Regions from separate parts of the Roseateles flavus genome, predicted to be linked through region 1. Evidence: predicted binding sites of a transcription regulator. Region 1 holds the regulator's gene; each other region holds the start of a gene.

Region 1 (4,877 bases):
CCACCCAGCCCAGTCCCGCCAGCACGGCACGCCAGCGCGGACGCTGCGGCGCGCTCAAAGAAGGACCTCCTGCCGCCAGCGCCGCAAGCGGGATGGCAGCGTCGCGGCTGCCTTCGCGGCCCAGGGCCGACAGCCAGGCCGGTTGCCGAGCCTTCCACAGCAGGTAGATCCCGAGCGCCAGGGCGCCCAGGTGCAGCAGCAGCCAAAGGGGCCGCAGCAGGGCCACCGTCTGCCCCCAGCGCGCCATCAGCGACACACTGGACGCCGCCACCGCACCGGCCGCACCATAGCTGAGCAGGCGACCCAGCTGGAAGCCGAGATGCGCGGCCGTGCGCGGCGATCCCTGGCTCAGTGCGGCACAGGGCGCGCCGCACATCACGGCACAGTGCGGGGTGCCGGCCAAGCCCATCAGCAGGGCTGAACCGACGAGGGCTGCTTCCATGGGGAGGACTGTAGCCTCAGATGATGCGCGAGAACTGCGCGCGGGTGCGGTCGGCCTGCAGGTAGCGGTCGAAGACCATGGCCACTGCACGCACGAAGTACCAGCCCAGCGGTGTCACCTGGATGGCCTCGGGCTCCACCACGACCAGGCCGGTCTCCTGCATGGACAGCAGCTGCTCCAGCTCGGCACGGAAGTACTCGCGCACCTTGATCAGGTGGGCCAGCTCGATGGACTCGAACTCCACCCGCCCCTGGCACATCAGCGCCATGATCATGGCCCGGCGGACCAGATCGTCGCGGCTCAGGGCCAGACCGCGCTGGATGGGCAGCTGGCCCTGGCGGATGGCGTCGTAGTACTCGGGCAGGGTCTTGGCATTCTGGCTGTAAGTGGCGCCCACGCGGCCGATGGCCGAGACGCCCAGGCCGATCAGGTCGCAGTCCGGCTGCGTGCTGTAGCCCTGGAAATTGCGGTGCAGGCGGCCCTGGCGCTTGGCCACGGCCAGCGAATCATTGGGCAGCGCGAAGTGGTCCATGCCGATGTAGGCATAGCCATGGCCCACGAAACCGCTCAGGGCGGTAGACAACATGGTCAGCTTGGACGCGGCCACCGGCAGCTGGCTGGCGTCGATGCGGCGCTGCGGCTTGAAGCGCGTGGGCAGGTGAGCGTAGCCGTACAGCGCGATGCGGTCCGGACGCAGCGTCGCGACCTGCTGGATGGTGCGCTGGAAGCTCTCCGGCGTCTGCTGCGGCAGCCCATAGATCAGGTCCACGTTGGTGGACTCGAAGCCCAGGGCGCGGGCCTGCTGCATCAGGCTCTCGACCATCTCGTAGCTCTGCACGCGATGAACGGCCTTCTGCACTTCCGGGTCGAAGTCCTGGACGCCGAAGCTCAGGCGGTTGAAGCCCAGCTGGCGCAGGTGCTTCAGGCGGGCTTCGGTGACGGTGCGCGGATCGACCTCGATGGACACCTCGGCGCCCGGCGCAAGCTTGAAGCGCTGCTTGATGGCGTCCATCAGCCCGGTCAGCTCGTCGTCGTTGAGGAAGGTCGGGGAGCCGCCGCCGAAATGCAGCTGGGAAATGGACTGCGGCCGGCGCAGCTCGGCCACCGTCAGGTCCATTTCCTGGACCAGCACTGCCAGGTACTCCGCCGCGCGCTCATGGTGCTTGGTGATGACCTTGTTGCAGGCGCAGTAGTAGCAGACCGACTCGCAGAAGGGGATGTGGATATACAGGGAAAGGGGCGCGCCTCCGCCCACCACACCGCCGTCGGCCCGCTGGTTCAGGGCCTGCTTGTACTGCTCGACAGTGAAGGCCTCGACGAATCGGTCGGCCGTCGGGTAGGACGTGTAGCGCGGACCGGACACATCGAAGCGGCGCAACACATCCTCGGTGATGCCCGGCAGGGCGGCAGTATTGATGGTTTCCATGCCGCCACTGTGCCAAGCCTGCACAAGCACTGATTGACCTGTGTCAAGTTTGATCAACTGGCGCGGGTAAACAATGGCTACAGCCTTGAGGAGCGTCAGGGCCGTCCTTTGCCCTGCAGCAGAAACGGCCATTGACATCTCCTCGCCGCCCCGGCAGTCCCAGCCCATAATGAGCCCTATGAATACCCAGACCCCGATCAAGATCGAGCCCTTCAAGGTCGCCTGCTCCAGCTGCAATCTGCGCGAGCTGTGCCTGCCCGTCGGGTTGTCAGAGTCGGACCTGAACCAGCTGGACAGCCTCGTGGCCACGCGCCGCAACGTCTCCCGCGGGGACACCCTGTTCCGCACCGGCGATGCCTTCCAGTCGCTGTACGCGGTCCGCACGGGCTTCTTCAAGACCTGCGTGTCTTCGGAGGACGGCCGTGACCAGGTCACCGGTTTCCAGATGGCCGGTGAGCTGCTGGGCCTGGACGGCATCAGCAATGATCGCCATTCCTGCGACGCCGTCGCCCTGGAAGACAGCCAGGTCTGCGTGATTCCCTACAGCCAGCTCGAGGAACTCTCCCGCGAGTTCACCGACCTGCAGCACCAGTTCCACAAGATCATGAGCCGCGAGATCGTGCGCGATCACGGCGTGATGCTGCTGCTGGGCTCCATGCGCGCCGAGGAACGCCTGGCCGCCTTCCTGCTGAACCTCACCCAGCGCCTGCAGGCCCGCGGCTTCTCCGCCTCGGCCCTGGTGCTGCGCATGACGCGCGAAGAGATCGGCAGCTATCTGGGTCTCAAGCTGGAAACGGTGAGCCGCACCTTCTCGAAGTTCCAGGACGAAGGTCTGCTGGAGGTCAAGCAACGCCAGATCCGCATCCTGAACCAGGACGGCCTGCAGAAGCTGGTGAACACCGCGCACTGCACCTGAGCGCACTTCACCTGAGCGGCCCCGTGCCTGCTCGATGATGGCAAAGCCCGCTGCGTAGCGGGCTTTTTGCTTGCAGTGCGGCCAGAGGCGCCGGACGGCGGACGGTCAGCGCCTGCGCAAAGGCAAGACCTGACCCTCAGTGCGGCCAGCGCCGCGGCTGGCCAGGTGCCGACTCGGCGGGCAGGGTCGCCAGCAGCATGGTCACGGCCGAGGCCAGGCTGATCAGCAGCCAGAAGGCCAGGAAGCTCAAGGTGTAGATGGCTTCGCGGCTCAGTTGCACCGGCGACAGACCGAACCAGCTGAGGTCCATGGGATCGACCAGCGCGAACACCAGTGCCTCGGTCACGCCGGCCATCACAAAGGCCGGCCAGAGGATGTGCATGGCCCATCGCGCCGGGCCCGGCTTTTCACCAATCAGTCCCATCCCGGTCTCCTCCACGATGGACTGCGAGGACTTACTTGCCGCTCGCAGGGCCGCCGGTGGCGGCATGGTTGCGGGCCGCGATGGCGGGCGCCAGTGCGGCGGACTGGGGGCCGTCCGCGGCGCTGTCGGCGGAGAGACGCTGCTGGGTCTCGATCACCGGATCGGGATGCTTGAGGGCCACGCCCAGGGTCACGAAGCTGGCCAGCACCACGGTGGCGGGCCCGCCCACCACCAGCCACATCATGCGCTCACGCCACCAGGCGCGCGGTGCGGTCGAAGGAGATTGAATGTCAGCCATGTTTCGCTCCTAGCGGGGAACCACAAAGGTGGATTTCTCGACCAGCTGGCTTGGCACCTCGCTGGCCCTGGCATCGCGAACGATGCGGAAATGGATCTCATGGGCGCCACCGCCCGCCGATTGTGCCGTCTGCGGTGGCAGGCGCAGCGCGACGGACACCCAGCGCGCCTCGGCCGGCCCCACGCTCATGTGCAGGGGCTGCACCAGGGCCAGGCCCTGCAGGCCTTCGGCGGTGACGGTGTAGGCCTGCGTCTCCTCGGTCGCATTCATGACCTGCAGGCGGTAGACGTTCTCGATGTAGCCATCGTCCACCAGGCGGGCCAGCGAGGCGCGGTCCCGCACCACATCGACCTTGAAGGGCGTGCGGGTCAGCATGTGCCAGAACAGGGCCACGCAGATCAGCACCAGAATGCTCGAATAGATCAGCACGCGGGGGCGGAACATGCGGCGGATCAGCTGCGCGCGGCTGAGGTGCTCGCTGAGGCCGTTCTGCGTGTCGTAGCGGACGAGGCCGCGCGGGTAGCCCATCTTGTCCATCACGCCGTTGCAGACGTCGATGCAGGCCGCGCAGCCGATGCACTCGTACTGCAGGCCGTTGCGGATGTCGATGCCTGTGGGGCAGACGTGCACGCACAGATTGCAGTCGATGCAGGACCCGAGACCCGCGGCCTTGATGTCGATCTTGCGCCCGCGCGAGCCACGCGGCTCGCCGCGCTCGGCGTCGTAGCTGATGATCAGCGTGTCCTTGTCGAACATCGCGCTCTGGAATCGCGCGTACGGACACATGTACTTGCAGACCTGCTCGCGCATGTGACCGGCGAACAGGTAGGTGGCAAAGCCATAGAAGAGCACCCAGAACAGCTCCCACGGCCCGAGTCCCAGGGCCGCCACCTCGGCCCCGAGGACCTTGACGGGCGTGAAGTAGCCAACGAAGGTGAAGCCGGTCCAGACCGCGAGCGCAATCCAGGCCAGTTGCTTGCCGCCCTTGCGGCCGAGCTTGTTCAGGGACCAGGGCGCGGCGTCCAGCTTCATGCGGGCGGCGCGGTCACCTTCGAACTTGCGCTCGATCCACATGAAGATCTCGGTGTAGACCGTCTGCGGGCAGGCATAGCCACACCACAGTCGACCGGCGACTGCGGTGAAGAGAAAGAGCGCATACGCCGAGATCAGCAGCAGCGCCGTGAGGTAGATGAAGTCCTGCGGATACAGGACGAGGCCGAAGATGTAGAAACGGCGCGCGCCCAGGTCGAACAGGACGGCCTGGCGTGCGTTCCACTCCAGCCAGGGCAGCCCGTAGAACAGGAGCTGCGTGAACCAGACCAGGGCCCAGCGCCAGCGGATGAACCATCCGCTGACGGCCTTGGGGTAGAT
Region 2 (4,877 bases), on a different contig from region 1:
CGGCGGGCGATCTCCTTGTTGCTGGCACCCTGCACGATCTCGCGCAGGATCTCGCCCTCGCGCGGCGAGAGGCCTGCCTCCACGTCCGGCGCCACGGCCGTCTCCACGAGGGCGGCCACCTGCGGCGCCGGCGCCGGCAACGCACTGGCCCGCAGGGCACGGACCAGCTTGGACATCATCTCCGGGCTCACCACCGACTCGCCCTCATACGCGCGGCGCAGCGCATTGGCAAGGTCAGCGCCATCCATGGTCTTGAGCAAGTAGCCGGCCGCCCCGCCCCGCAGCGCGGCAGTGAGGTCCTGTTCATCCTCGCTGACGGTGAGCATCAGCACCTGAGCCTGCGGCGCCGCCTCGCGGAGGTCCGGCAGCAGGTCCACGCCCAGCACGCCGGGCATGTGGTTGTCGAGCAGAATGAGGTCGGGCTTCAGCTCCCCGGCACGCCGCAGGGCCTCGACACCGTCGGCCGCCTCGCCCACGATCTCCAGGCCCTCCTCCTGCGCCAGCAGGGCGATCAGCCCGCGGCGGAACAGCTTGTGGTCATCGACCACCATCACACGGATCACGCACGTCCTCCTGCCAGCCGCGCTTCGGTGGCCATCCAGTCATTGTGCACGGAGGGCTCGCCGAGGCCGGCGGCCTCCGCCCTGCCCTCCCCGGCCTCGGGTGCCTGGAGCTCCAGCGCGACCACCGTGCCGCCGCCCTCGCGCGGCCGCACGCTCAGGCTTGCGCCGATGCGCTGGGCGCGTTCGCGCATGATGCGCAGGCCCACGTGGGTCTCGTCGAAGCGGCCGTTCTCGGTGTCGAAGCCGCGGCCGTCATCGCTGACCTCAAAGCGCCAGGCCGGCTCCTGGATCACGCGGACCTCCACATGCTGGGCCCCCGCATGCTTGCGCACATTGGACAGCGCCTCCTGCACCACGTGCAGGACCTGGATCTGCTCATCCGGCGGCAGGGGCACGCCGTTGCCATGCACCATCAGCTGCGCCTGGATGCCGCTCTGCAGCTCGAACTTGGACAGCGTGGTGCGCAGGGCATGCTGGATGTCCTCGTGCCCCGGCCGGGTGCGGAAGTGCAGCAGCAGCTCGCGCACATCGGCGTAGCTCTCGCGCACGCCGGCGTCGATCTCCGCCAGCGCGGCGTCCACATCGGCGGGGCGCTGCTTCTGCAGGCCGCTGCGCAGCAGCTGGACCTGGATCTTGAGGAAGGCCAGGGACTGGGCGATGGAATCGTGCAGCTCCTGTGCCAGCAGGTTGCGCTCCTCGCTGACGGCCATCTCGCGGTCCCGGGCGGCCAGGCGCAGGTTCTCCAGCAGGGTCCCGAAATGTCCGACCAGGGCGTCCAGCAGCTGAGACTCGCTCTCGCCGGGCCGCTTCTCGCCATAGAAGAAGAGCTCCACCTCGCCCAGGGTGCGCTGGCCGCTGCGCATGGGCAGGGCGATCACGGTCTGGTAGCCCGCCTGCTCGCAGAAGCCCAGGGCCGCGCGGCCCAGCTGGCGGATGGGGATGACGCGCGCGCCGGTCTGCGTCTGCAGGTGCTCGCCGCAGGCGCAATCGCCCAGGTGCACGCAGCGCTCGGCCTCGCTCATGCGCTGTGGGAGGCGGGTCTGGCCCAGCAGGAGCAGGCGGTCGCCGTCCTCGTTGGCCAGGCGCACGGCGGCGGCATCGGCGCCGGCCACGCGCGCGATCTTCACCGCGAAGTCATTGGCCAGCTGCGCGCGGTCGTCGCTGCCGTGGCTGGCCATCAGGGCCACGTCGTACAGCGCGGCCAGGCGCTCGTTCTGCTGCGCCAGGCTGGCGGTCTTCTCGGCGACCTTGGCCTCCAGGCACTGGTAGGAGCGCTGCAGCGCATCGGCCATGGTGTTGAAGCCCTGGGCCAGGGAGGCAAACTCCTCCACCGAATTGCGCTCGTCGATGCGCGGCGAGAAGTCCCGCGCGGCCATGGTGGCCAGGCCGTCCCGCAGGCGCTGCAGGGGCCGCACGATCCACACCAGCGTGCCCGAGACGAAGACCACCGAGGCCCCCACCACCAGCACCACCAGGCCGAAGCACATGCCGCCCAGCAGGGCCGTGCGCGTGGAGATGGTGCGCTCGATGGCGCTCACGAAGCCGTCCACCGTGCCCACGAACTGCTCCGCCTGCAGGTGCAGCAGACCGCCGCTGCCCGGTTTGAGCAGCTGGGCGCGCAGCGGCACCCAGGCCGCGGCGACCTCGCCAAAGCGGTCGATACAGGCCTTGTTGTCCGGGATGAAGAGCGGGCGGCTGGGATCACCCTGGCGCAGGTTGGCGATCATGTCGTCGAAGGTCTCGACGCCGCGATTGACCTCGGACACCTCGCCGCGCTCATGCGCCAGCGCGAGCCGGTAGGTCATCATGCGCATGCGACCGGCCTCGTTGATGGCGCCCGCCCCGCCCTCCAGCTGCCAGGAGACCCACAGCGTGAAGCCGATGGCCGCCAGCGCCACCATCAGGAAGGTGGTCTGGATGAGGGCGAGCTTGCCCGCCAGGCTTCGAAGCAAGGTGCGCATGCCGCGCACGATAGAAGCGCGGCCTCCCGGCCGGCTTGATCAATGTCAATGGGAGGTCAGGCGCCCGCCTCGAAACGGCCGGCCCTGCCCTCTTCTGAGCGATCCGGGCGCTTACTGGGACGCGGCCGAGGCCGGTGCGCTGGCGGCGGCCGGCGCCGAGGCGGCCAGGACGGCGGACGCCGCGGGCTCGGCATGACCGGCGCCGACGTCGTGCTTCTCGCCGCTCATGTCGATGTCACCACCGCTCTTCATCAGGATGAACAGGGCCAGCGCAGCAAAGAGAACGAAGCCGACGACGAGTTTCCACATGGTTGATCCACCCGGTTTGTAAACGATGGGGGGATTCTGGCGACCTTCCCTGACAGCTGGCTGAGCGGCCCGGCGCGGCCGTTCATCCGGCGTTCATCCCAGCTGGAGTTCCTGGGCGGGGGCGTGGTCCTGCTCGAACCTCAGGGTGTGCACCAGGCTGGCGAAGTCCAGCTCCAGCAGCGCCGAGGCGCCGGGCGCCTGCCAGCGCAGGCGCAGGCCCGTGCCCCCCAGCGCCTCGGCCTCGAACCGGCCGTTGAAGGCCGGATGGCTGTTGCGCAGGCGGATCAGCGCCAGCAGCTGCCGCACCACCGGCCGCTGGCACTGGGCCTCGATCTCCTCGGGCGCGTAGTGGTGGCGGTTGATGTCCCGGCCCACGCCGCTGCGCTCCAGCAGCGCCATGTCGTTCAGGCCGGCCAGCAGGCCCACGTAGTAGACCTGGGGCACGCCGGGCAGGAAGAACTGCAGGGCGCGGGCGAGCAGGTAGCGGCGCTCGTCGCGGCCCATGGCGTCGAAGAAGCTGCAATTGACCTGGTAGAGGTCCAGATTGGACGCCGCCGCGCCCGTGGCCTGACGGCTCTGCCCGCCGCTGGCCGCGTGGATGCGCTCCACCAGCGCATCCAGCTCCTCGGGCGGGACCAGGCCGGGCGAGCCCTGGCGGTCCGCGGCATCGGCGCCGATGTCGATGATGCCGATGCCGTCGTGCGTGTCCAGCACCGTCAGCGCATTGGTCGGCCGCATGCCGATCCAGCGCATCAGCGGCCCGGCCGTGCCGAAGGCAAAGGCGTGCAGCACCAGGGGCGGCAGCGCGAAGTCGTAGACCCAGTCCACCTGCCGCGCGATCTCGATCTGGCGCTGGTAGTAGGCATGGATCTCCACCAGCACCTCCAGCCCCAGGGCCCGGGCGCGGGCGCTGAATTCGGCGATGAAGGCGAAGGTCTCCGGCATCATGAAGCAGGACTCGCCGGCCTTCTTGATGGCATAGCCCGCCGCATCCAGGCGGATCATTCGCACGCCGCTGGCGGCCAGGCGCTGCAGGATGCCGTCCAGGTAGGCCCGGCCCTGCGGGTGCTGCACGTCGATGTCCAGCTGCTGGGGCGTGAACGTGCTCCAGAGGATGCGCTTCTCGCCGTTGCGCAGCGTGGCCGTGGTCAGCGGCAGGCCGGGGCGAGGCCGGTAGACCTTCAGCAGCTGCTTTTCCGTGACGCCGTCCGGGAAGACCGCATCCAGGGTGAGGAACAGCCCGGCATGGGGCGAGGACTCGCCCTTCTCGGCGTAGTCCAGGAACTGCGGCGAATCGGCGGAGATGTGGTTGACGATGACGTCCGCCATCACGTCCAGCTCGGCGGACAGGGCGCGCACGTCCTCCCAGTCGCCCAGGCGCGGGTCCACGCGGGTGTGGTCGATGGGGTCGAAGCCCGCATCCGCACCGTCGATGGGATGGAAGAAGGGCAGCAGGTGCACGCCGCCGAACAGGCCTGCCAGCGGGCCCTGGCCGGCCAGCAGCTGGCGCAGCTGCGGCAGGCCGCCGCCGCCCAGGCGGTCGACGTAGGTGATCAGTTGGACTTGGTTCTTCATGGGGACTGCTTTCCCTGCGGACGGGCCGCATGAGACTGGAAATGTTTCGTTCAGGATCGACGCCGGGGCGGCGAAGGGTCAGGTCTTGCCAGGCCGGGTCGGGGGCCGCACCGAACGCACCCTCAGCACCGCCAGCGCCGCGCCCAGCAGCAGCACGCCGGCCAGGCGGATCACGTTCTCGGGCCGCCCCTGCAGCCAGGGGCCGTAGATCAGGGGCAGCGTCAGCATCTGGATCAGCATGGGGATCACGATGAACATGTTGAAGATGCCCATGTAGACCCCGGCCCGCTCCGGCGGGATGCTGCCGGCCAGCAGCACATAGGGATTGCCCATGATGCTGGCCCAGGCCAGGCCCAGGCCCAGCATCGGGATGAAGAGCAAGGCCTTGCTGTGCAGCTCTGGCAGGGCCAGCAGGCCGATGCCGGCGAGGCTCAGGCACACGGCATGCACCCGCTGGGCGCCGAAGCGG
Region 3 (4,877 bases), on a different contig from region 1:
CCCAGCCGGGCCGCCGCGGCGGCCTGGCCCTCGCCGGCCTGCAGCCGGGCCTGGCGGGCGGCCGCGCCCAGGGCCTGGATGGCCTGGAGGGCGGCGGGGTGGATGTCGACGGAGATGCGTTTGCCTTGTGCCATGCCGCCATTGTGGCCGCTGCCGGCTCAGTGGGCCCGCCGCTTTGGCCTGGCCTGCCGCCAGGCCCGCTGCAGCGGCCCCTGCGCGCTGACCAGGCCGATGCCCGCCAGCACCAGCACGCTGCTGGCGAGGAAGGAGGCCTCCAGCGTCTCGTCCAGCAGCGCCGCGCCCAGCAGCACGCCGAACAGCGGTGTCAGGAAGGAGAACATGCCCAGCTGTGAGGCCAGGTAGCGGCGCAGCAGCCAGCACCAGGTCAGGAAGCTGGCAAAGGACACCACCAGGCTCTGGAAGCCCAGGTGGGCCAGCACCCGCGGCGTGCAGGCGAACTGCGCCTGGCCGCTCAGCAGGGCCGCGGGCAGCAGGAGCAGGGCCGCGCCCATCAGCTGGTACATCAGCGTTTCCGTGGCCGGCGCCTCGACGAGGCGGGTGCTGCGCAGCGTCACGGTCGTCGCGCCCCAGGCCAGGGCGGCCAGCAGGGCCAGGGCATCGCCTGCCAGGGCCTGGCCGCCGGCGTGTCCCGGCGCCCCGGCACGCGGACCCAGGAAGGCGCAGGCGATGCCCGCGAAGGCCAGCAGGGCGCCGGCCCATTGCCAGGCGCCCATGCGCTCCGCCGGCCAGCGCAGGTGCAGGCCCAGGGCCGCGAAGATGGGGGCGGTGTAGAGGAACACGATCACATGGGCCGCCTGTGTGCGCTGCAGGGCCTCGGACACCAGCAGGAACTCCAGCCCGAACAGCAGCCCCGCCAGCGCGCCGGCACGCCAGCGCTCGCGGGCCAGGCGCTCGCCGCGGTGGCGCATCAGCAGGCCCAGCAGCGCCAGGGCGATGCAGGAGCGCAGCGCGATCATCAGCATGGGGCTCAGCTCCCCGGCCACCGCCTTCAGCGAGACCTGCTGCAGGCTCCACAGCAGGCACAGTATCAGCATGGTGGCGGTGGCGCGCAGGTCCAGCGCGCCGGGGGTGGCGGCATGGGGCCGGGGTCCGGCGGGCAGGGCAGGGGTCAGCAGGCTCATGATGGCCTCACTGTGGGTGCGGCTGTGATTGTTGAAAAGCGCATAATTCGTGAACCATCCATGCGCTTATCGAAAGCATGCGCGACCTCCAGATCGATTGGCTCAAGTGCTTCGTGGCCACCGTGGACGCCGGCTCCCTGAGCAGCGCCGCGCCGGAGATCCACCGCTCGCAGTCCGCCGTCAGCATGCAGATCAAGAAGCTGGAGGCGGCCCTGGGTCACCCGGTCTTGCTGCGTGGGCCGCGCCAGCTGCAGCTCACGCACGAGGGTCAGGTCTTGCTGGGCTACGCCCGCCGCATGCTGGACCTGCACGCGGAGGCGCAGGCAGCCCTGCACGAGGAAGCCCTGACCGGCCTCGTGCGCCTGGGTGTGCCGGACGACTACGCCAGCAAATACCTCACGCCCGTGCTCAAGCGCTTCGCGCCGCGCCACGGCGGGGTCGAGATCCAGCTGGACTGCGAGCAGTCCACCTCGCTGATCCCCCGGGTCGGCCGGGGCGAGCTGGACCTGGCACTGGTCTCGCGCGACAACGCCCGGCGCGGCACCCTGCTGTTCCACGAGCCCATGGTGTGGGTGGGCTCCACGCAGTTCGATGTCTGGACCCGCAGCCCCCTGCCCATTGCGGTCTACGAGCCCGCCAGCCCCGGCCGTCGCAGCGCCCTGAATGCGCTGGCGCTGCAGGGGCGCCCCTACCGGATCGTCTACAACAGCTCCAGCCTGGCCGGCCAGATCGCCGCGGTGGAGAGTGGCCTGGCCGTGGCGGTGCTGACCCAGTGCAGCGCGCCGCCGCACCTGCAGGTGCTGGGCGAGCAGCACGGCCTGGGCCCGCTGGCGCCTATGGAGGTGGCCGTCTACCGCAGCCGTGCCTCGCAGGGCAACAAGGCCGTGGACAGCCTGCACCGCATGCTGGTGCAGACGCTGCGCCAGGCGGGGCGCTGAGCCCCGCTGGGCGCTGCGCGAGAATTCGCCGCCATGAACCCGCCTGACCCTGCTTCCGTCGACGAAGACCCCAAGCCCCAGCCCCCCGAGCCGCCCGCGCTGGAGGACTGCTGCGGCAATGGCTGCGACCCCTGCATCTTCGACGCCCATGACCTCGCCATGGATGCCTACCGCCAGGCCCTGCGCGCCTGGCAGGCCCGCCATCCGCAGGCCTGACGCGTCATGTGAACATTAGAGAGGGCTCTCACTCCGCCCCTCGAAATGATCTGAGTCAAGGGGCCGCGAACCCTCCTGCGAAGAATGGGCCGCATCCATTTCTTCACAGGGAGCATTCCAATGAAAGCCCATTTCCTCGGCAGCGGCATCGGTTCACTGGCCGGCGCCGCCTTCATGATCCGCGACGCCGGTGTGCCCGGCACGGACATCACGATCTACGAAAGCCAGCCCCAGAGCGGCGGCAGCCTGGACGCCGCCTGGCGCCCCGAGCAGGGCTACAGCCTGCGCGGCGGCCGCATGCTCACCACGGACCACTACGAGTGCCTGTGGGACCTGATGAAGTCCATCCCCTCGCTGGACCAGCCCGAGCTCTCGGTCTTCGAGGAGACCGTGCGCTTCAACGAGCAGAACCCCGCGCACTCCAAGGCCCGGCTGGTGGACCGCCGCCGCCACAAGCTGGACGTCAGCCACATGGGCTTCAGCAACGCCGACCGCCTGGAGCTGCTGCGCCTCACCGAGGCCAGCGAGGAGGCCCTGGGCACCAGCAAGATCAGCGACTGGCTCTCGCCCGCCTTCTTCGACACCAACTTCTGGTGGATGTGGCAGACCACCTTCGCCTTCCAGCCCTGGCACAGCGCGGTGGAGTTCAAGCGCTATCTGCACCGCTTCATGAACGAGTTCCCGCGCATCGAGACCCTGGGCGGCGTCAAGCGCACGGTCTACAACCAGTACGACTCCCTCGTGCGGCCGCTGGAGACCTGGCTGCGGCAGCGCGGCGTGAACTTCGTGCACGGCACCACCGCGACGGACGTGGCCCTGGACGAGGCGGACGGTCAGACCGTGGCCCGCGCCCTCACCCTGCGCGACGCCCAGGGCGAGCGCACCGTCAGCATCGCACCCGAGGACCTGGTCTTCGTGCAGAACGCCTCCATGACCGATGCCTCCAGCGTGGGCAGCATGAGCGCGCCCGCGCCGCGCCTCACCAAGGCGGACAGCCAGGGCTGGGCCCTGTGGGAAAAGCTCGCCGAGGGCCGGCCGCAGTTCGGCAATCCCTCGGCCTTCAACAGCCGCCTGGCGGAGTCCTACTGGCTGTCCTTCACCGTCACCTGCGCGCAGCCGGCCTTCTTCGATCACATGGAGGCCTTCACCGGCAACCGCGCCGGTACCGGCGGCCTCGTGACCTTCAAGGACTCGGCCTGGCAGATGTCCGTGGTGCTCTACCACCAGCCGCATTTCCGCGGCCAGCCGGAGGGCCTGCAGGTGTTCTGGGGCTATGCGCTGCAGCCGGACCGCATCGGCGACTTCGTGGCCAAGCCCATGAGCGAATGCAGCGGGGCGGAGATCCTGCAGGAGTTGCGCGGCCACCTGAACCTCGACCTCGAGGTGCTGGAGCGCGCCGTGTGCATCCCCTGCCGCATGCCCTACATCACCAGCATGTTCATGCCTCGCGCCCACGCCGACCGGCCGCTGCCGGTGCCGCCGGGCTCGCGCAATGTGGCCTTCGTGAGCCAGTTCGTGGAGATCGCGGACGACGTGGTCTTCACCGTCGAGTACTCGGTGCGCGCGGCGCAGATGGCCGTCTACCAGCTGCTGGGCGTGCAGCGCCCCGTGCCGCCGATCACGCGGCATGACCGTTCGCTGAAGGTGCTGATGGACTCGCTGGTGAAGTCCCTGCGCTGAGCTCAGGCCCGCAGCGCCGCCGCTTCGCGAGGCTCCAGCGAGGCGCGCAGCGCCTGCTCGATCAGCTGCGGATGGGTGATGTGCGGGCAGTGGCCCGAGTTCTCCAGCAACTGCAGTGTCGAGCCCCGCAGCTGCCGGTGGAGGTACTCGCCGACGTCCACCGGCACGAAGGTATCGTGCGTGCTCTGCAGCACCAGGCAGGGGTGGCGCACCTCTGCCAGGCGCGCCCGGCAGTCCACGTAGAAGGTCAGCCGGGCGAAGCGGGTGGCGATCAGCGGATCCAGGGCATGGAGGCCGCGGCCGAAGGCCTCGATGTGGTGCGCTGGGTTGTCCGGCCCGATGGCCACGGGGGCCAGGAAGGCGGCGGTGGCCGGGTAGTCGGCGTCCATGCGTGCGAGCAGCTCGGCGATCTGTCGGCGCTGGAAGCCCCCGCGGTAGCCGGGCTCGTCGATGAAGTGCGGCGAGGTGTTGAGCAGCACCAGCCGCGCAAAGCGCCGCGGTGCACGCAGGCTGGCCAGCAGGCCGATGACGCCGCCGATGGAATGGCCCACATAGACCACGTCGCCGAGGTCCTGGTCCTCCAGGATGTCCAGCAGGTCCTGGGCATAGCCATCCAGGGAGCTGTGGCGCTGGTCGCAATGAGCCAGGCGGTCCGAGCGGCCGAAGCCGACGTGGTCGAAGAGCAGCACGCGGTGCGTGGAGGCCATGGCCTCGGCCACGCGGCTCCAGGCGGCCTGGTCTGAGCCAAAGCCATGGCCGAAGACCAGGGTGGGCCCGCCCTGGCCCAGCAGCCTCAGGTGATTGCGAGAAGGATCGACCATGCCGTGCTCCCTGGACGCACAGGCCCTGCCGTGGCGAGGGGCCGCTGGCGTCGTGCTGTTTTCGGCAAGCTTAGGAGTAG
Region 4 (4,877 bases), on a different contig from region 1:
GCCTGAAAGGACTCCCATGCAAGCCTCCCCGCGCGACGCCACTGCACGCCCCCCGGCCCCGGCCGGCCTGCACCAGATGCTGCTGGACCACGTCCGCGGCGTGGTGCGGCGCCTACCCGTGGAGCCGCCCTCCTTCGTCGCCGCTCGCCTGCTGGACCAGGTCCTGCTGCCGCGCCTGGATGCCAGCCAGCGCCAAGGCCTGTCTCACAAGGTGATGGAGCTGGAGCTGCTGGAACCCGGCATCCGCCTGCGCCTGCAGCTGGGCGATGCCGGATTCATGCTGGCCCCGCGCGAGGCGCCGGTGCTGCTGCGCATCCGCGCCCGCACGCCGGCCCTGTGGCGGCTGCTGCGCGGCGAGGAGGACGCCGACCGCCTCTTCTTCGACCGCGCACTCGTCATGGAAGGCGACACCGAGTTCGGCCTGATGCTCAAGAACACCCTCGATGCCATCGGCCCCCTGCTGCCCGCCACCGCCTTCGGGCGCCCTCTCTGACGCCTCGAACCGCCGCCTGCCGGAGCCCGCCATGAATCTCACCCAAGCCCTGCTGCAGGCTCTCCAGGCGCGCGGCGCCACCGAGGTCTTCGGCATCCCAGGCGACTTCGCCCTGCCCCTGTTCCTGGAGATGCAGAAGGCCGCGGTGCTGCCGCTGCATCCGCTCTCGCACGAGCCCGCGCTGGCCTTCGCGGCGGATGCGGCTTCGCGCGCCCGGGGCGGCCTGGGCGTGGCCGCGGTGACCTACGGCGCCGGCGCGCTCAACCTCGTCAACGGCGTGGCCAGTGCCTATGCGGAACGGGTGCCGCTGGTGATTCTGTCCGGCGCCCCGGCCGCGCACGAGGCGGCCAGCGGGCTGATGCTGCATCACCAGGTCAAGTCCCTGGACAGCCAGTGGCGCATCTTCCAGGAGATCACCGTCGATCAGGCCCGCCTGGATGACCCGCGCACCGCGCCGGCCCTGATCGCCCGCGTGCTGGATTCGGCCCTGCGCGAGGCCGGGCCGGTCTACCTCGAGATCCCGCGCGACATGCCCGCCCGCCCCTGCGAGCCCGTGCCCGCGCGACAGACGCGCCCCGTGGACGCCGAGCGCCTGGCCGCCTGCGCCGACGAGCTGCTGGCCCGCCTGCGCCAGGCCCGTCATCCGCTGATGCTGGTGGGCGTGGAGATCCGCCGCTACGGCATCGAGGAGCAGGTGGCCGAGCTGGCCCGGCGCCTGGACATCCCCGTGGCCACCACGCTGATGGGTCGCGGCCTGCTGCACGATGCCGGCGTGCCCCTGCTGGGCACCTACCTGGGCCTGGCCGGCGACGCGGCGCTGACCGAGCAGATCGAGAGCTCGGACGGCCTGCTGCTGCTGGGCGCCATCCTCAGCGACACCAACTTCGCCGCCGCCCGCCGGCCCATCAACTTCCGCCACGGCATCCGCGTGTGGCAGGGCCAGGTGGAGATGGGCCACCACAGCTACCACGACGTGCCCATCAAGGACCTGGTCGAGGCCCTGCTGCTGCGCCTGCTGACCCGGCCCCTGCGCCCGGCCGCGCCGCCCCAGCCCTGGCCCGCCCCCCTGCTGCCCAGCGCGGACGCACCGCTGAGCCCGGGCGCCATCATCAGCGTGCTCAACGAGTTCCAGCAGCGCCACGGCGCCATGCCCGTGGCCAGCGATGTGGGCGACTGCCTCTTCAGTGCCCTGGACCTGGCCCCGGGCGACCTGCTCGCGCCGGGCTACTACGCCAGCATGGGCTACGGCGTGCCCGCCGGCCTGGGCCTGCAGGTGGCCACCGGTCGCCGGCCGTTGATCCTCGTCGGTGACGGCGCCTTCCAGATGACGGGCTGGGAGCTGGGCAACGCCCGGGCCCTGGGCGTGGATCCCATCGTCGTGGTCTTCAACAACAGCAGCTGGGAGATGCTGCGCACCTTCCAGCCGGAGGGTCAGTACCACGGCCGCGGCGACTGGGACTTCGCCGCCATGGCCGCCGGCATGGGCGGCGCCGGCCACCGCGCCGCCACCGTGGGCGAGCTGCGCATGGCGCTGGACCAGGCGCTCCAGGAGCGCGGCCGCTTCCAGCTGATCGACGCCCGGCTGCCGGCCGGCTCGCTGTCGCCCACGCTGAGCCGCTTCGTGCAGGCGGTCAAGCGCCTGTCCATGCCCGAAGACTGAGCACCAGGGCCAGCGGCGCCGCCCAGGCGGCCGGCACCACTTGATCCAGGTCAAAAGAAATATCCTGAATATTGCTTTACATCATCCCGATCGGCACAATTCCTACATCTAACATGAAGGTTTAAAGATGAACACCACCGCCATGCCCCACATCCATGTGCCCAGCCTGCCACCGCAGGAGCGCCACCCGGCCATCTTCGGCACCTTCGAAGCCCTGCCCGTCGGTGGGTGGCTGGAGCTCAGCAACGACCACAACCCAGAGCCCCTGCACCGCCAGTTCCAGGTGATGTGGCCCGGCCAGTTCGAGTGGGAAGCGCTGGAATCCGGCCCCGAGCAGTGGCGCGTGCGCATCTCCCGCAAGCCCGCCGGCAAGAGCTGCTGTGGCTGCTGCGGAGGCTGAGTCCTCGCCCTGACGGCTTCGAAAGAAAGACTGACACCATGAGCACCGTCCTGTTGCGCCTTGAGGAACCGCCGGCCCGGCGGGATGGCTTCGCCCTGTGGGCCCTGGGCTTCCGGCCCTTCTACCTGCTGGCCGCGTTGCAGGCTCTGCTGATGGTGCCCCTGTGGGCGCTTCAGTTCAGTGGCTGGCTGCCGCACGCGCTGCTCAAGGGCCCGGCCTGGCACGCGCACGAGATGGTGTTCGGCTATGCGCTGGCGGTGGTGATCGGCTTCCTGTTCACGGCCGGGCGCAACTGGTCCGGCCAGGCCACGCCGACCGGGCGCCCGCTGCAGGCCCTCGCGGCCCTGTGGGTGCTGGCCCGGCTGGCGGTGCTGAGCCCCTGGGCCTGGCTGTCGCTGCTGCTCAATGTGGCCGTGCCCTGGGCCGCGGCCTGGGGCCTGTGGCAGGCCCTGCACAAGGGGAACAACCGCCGCAACTATTTCTTCGTCGGCCTGCTGGTCCTGATGGGCCTGGGCAGCGCGCTGCTGCACCTGGGCAGCATGGGCCTGCTGAACCTGCCGCTGCTGAGCGCCGCCGGCCTGCCGCTGGGGCTGGACATCGTGCTCTTCATGATCGCGGTGATGGCCGGGCGCGTGGTGCCCATGTTCTCCAACAACGGCGTGCCGGGCATGCAGGCGCGGCGCGAGCCCTGGGTGGAGCAGGCCTCGCTGGGCAGCGTGATCGCCCTCCTCGTGCTGGACGCCCTGGGCGTGGGCGGCGGCCTGAGCTTTGCCGTGCTGAGCTTCGCGCTGCTGGCCCACAGCTGGCGCCTGCTGCTGTGGCAGCCCTGGAAGACCTGGCGCAATCCGCTGGTGTGGGTGCTGCACGCCGCCTATCTGTGGCTGCCGGTGCATCTGCTGCTGCGCATCGCCGCCCTGCTGTGGCAGCTGCCCAGCGGCCCGGCCACCCATGCGCTGACGGTGGGCGTGATCGGCATGATCACCCTGGGCATGATCACCCGCACGGCCCTGGGGCACACCGGGCGCCGCCTGCAGGCCGGTCCGGTGGAGACCCTCGCCTACCTCTGCATGTTCGCCGCAGCCCTGGTCCGCGTGGCCCTGCCGCTGCTGCGGCCGCAGTGGCTGATGGAAGCGGGCCTGGCCTCGTCCCTGCTGTGGAGCGTCTCGTTCGCGCTCTATCTGTGGCGCTATGCACCGTTCCTGGTGCGCACCCGCGCAGATGGCCAGCCCGGTTGAGCCTGGCAGGGAGACAATGCCCCCATGCGCCTCACCACCATGACCGACTACGCGCTGCGACTGCTGATCTACCTCGGCAGCCATCCGGAGCGCCTGTGCACCACCGCCGAGATCGCACAAGCCTATGAGATCTCGGAGGCCCACCTGACCAAGATCACCCACCAGCTGGGGCTGGGCGGCTGGATCACCACCGTACGCGGCAAGGGCGGTGGCATGCGCCTGGCGCATGAGCCCTCGGCGATCAACCTCGGCGCCCTGGTGCGCGCCGTGGAGCCCGACTTCATGCTGGTGGAATGCCTGGGCGATGGCAGCGACTGCCGCCTGACCCAGCGCTGCCGCCTCACCCGCATCTTCAAGGAAGCGCTCGCGGCCTTCCTGGGCGAGCTGGACCAGCACACGCTGGCCGAGCTGCTCCCGCCGCCGGGCCGCAAGCTGCCCCTGCGCCCGCCTCCCGACTTCCCCATCCGCGCCCTCAAGGCCTGACCCCGCGCATGTCCTCCGCCGAGCCCCCCGCCGCCGACCCGGCGGCCCGCCGCGTCATTCCCATCCAGGCCGCTGCCGCAGCGGCCGGCAGCTCGCTCTACGTGGCCGAGCAGAAGATCTACCCGCGCTCCGTCAGCGGCCGCTTCGCCAACTGGCGCTGGGCCCTGGTGGCGCTGACCCAGCTCTTCTTCTACGGCATGCCCTGGGTGCAATGGGAAGGCCGACAGGCCCTGCTCTTCGACCTGGTGGGCGGGCGCTTCTACATCGGCGGTCTGGTCTTCTATCCGCAGGACCTGATCTACCTGGCGACCCTGCTGGTCTTCAGCGCCCTGCTGCTCTTCTTCTTCACCGCCGTGGCTGGGCGGCTGTGGTGCGGCTATGCCTGCCCGCAGACCGTCTACACGGAGCTCTTCCTCTGGATCGAGCGCCACACCGAGGGCGACCGCCAGGCCCGCATGCGCCTGGACGCCTCGCCCTGGAGCCCCGAGAAGCTGGCCCGCAAGTCCGCCAAGCACGCCGGCTGGATCTTGCTGGCCCTGTTCACCGGTTTCAGCTTCGTCGGCTACTTCAGCCCCATCCGCGAGCTGAGCGCGGCGCTGATGCAGT

Evidence for each region. Region 1 encodes FNR, which switches genes on or off when oxygen is low (the NO sensors DNR and NnrR bind a similar motif). Its sites were predicted from a motif close to TTGATNNNNATCAA; they were not measured.
Region 2: a site for FNR is predicted at 2,560-2,573, ahead of ABDJ40_RS16265 (type IV pili methyl-accepting chemotaxis transducer N-terminal domain-containing protein). Genes of this name have one in related genera too.
Region 3: a site for FNR is predicted at 2,342-2,355, ahead of ABDJ40_RS19855 (oleate hydratase). Genes of this name have one in related genera too.
Region 4: a site for FNR is predicted at 2,194-2,207, ahead of ABDJ40_RS13060 (DUF2249 domain-containing protein). Genes of this name have one in related genera too.

The regions. Positions count from the first base shown of each region.
Region 1 covers NZ_JBDPZC010000009.1:5,352-10,228, forward strand. Annotated here, with positions in the region: gene ABDJ40_RS17900 (urease accessory protein UreH domain-containing protein) at 1-442, opposite strand, end outside; gene hemN (oxygen-independent coproporphyrinogen III oxidase) at 459-1,868, opposite strand; gene fnr (fumarate/nitrate reduction transcriptional regulator Fnr) at 2,047-2,784, shown strand; gene ABDJ40_RS17915 (hypothetical protein) at 2,921-3,208, opposite strand; gene ABDJ40_RS17920 (hypothetical protein) at 3,240-3,506, opposite strand; gene ccoG (cytochrome c oxidase accessory protein CcoG) at 3,516-4,877, opposite strand, start outside.
Region 2 covers NZ_JBDPZC010000007.1:259,835-264,711, reverse strand. Annotated here, with positions in the region: gene ABDJ40_RS16270 (response regulator) at 1-551, opposite strand, end outside; gene ABDJ40_RS16265 (type IV pili methyl-accepting chemotaxis transducer N-terminal domain-containing protein) at 560-2,524, opposite strand; gene ABDJ40_RS16260 (hypothetical protein) at 2,636-2,833, opposite strand; gene gtfA (sucrose phosphorylase) at 2,927-4,408, opposite strand; gene ABDJ40_RS16250 (MFS transporter) at 4,487-4,877, opposite strand, start outside.
Region 3 covers NZ_JBDPZC010000011.1:19,456-24,332, forward strand. Annotated here, with positions in the region: gene ABDJ40_RS19835 (helix-turn-helix domain-containing protein) at 1-134, opposite strand, end outside; gene ABDJ40_RS19840 (DMT family transporter) at 159-1,142, opposite strand; gene ABDJ40_RS19845 (LysR family transcriptional regulator) at 1,220-2,080, shown strand; gene ABDJ40_RS19850 (oxidoreductase-like domain-containing protein) at 2,114-2,296, shown strand; gene ABDJ40_RS19855 (oleate hydratase) at 2,417-3,976, shown strand; gene ABDJ40_RS19860 (alpha/beta fold hydrolase) at 3,979-4,797, opposite strand.
Region 4 covers NZ_JBDPZC010000005.1:335,552-340,428, forward strand. Annotated here, with positions in the region: gene ABDJ40_RS13045 (U32 family peptidase) at 1-6, shown strand, start outside; gene ubiT (ubiquinone anaerobic biosynthesis accessory factor UbiT) at 17-493, shown strand; gene ipdC (indolepyruvate/phenylpyruvate decarboxylase) at 525-2,153, shown strand; gene ABDJ40_RS13060 (DUF2249 domain-containing protein) at 2,281-2,553, shown strand; gene ABDJ40_RS13065 (NnrS family protein) at 2,592-3,788, shown strand; gene ABDJ40_RS13070 (RrF2 family transcriptional regulator) at 3,813-4,271, shown strand; gene ccoG (cytochrome c oxidase accessory protein CcoG) at 4,280-4,877, shown strand, end outside.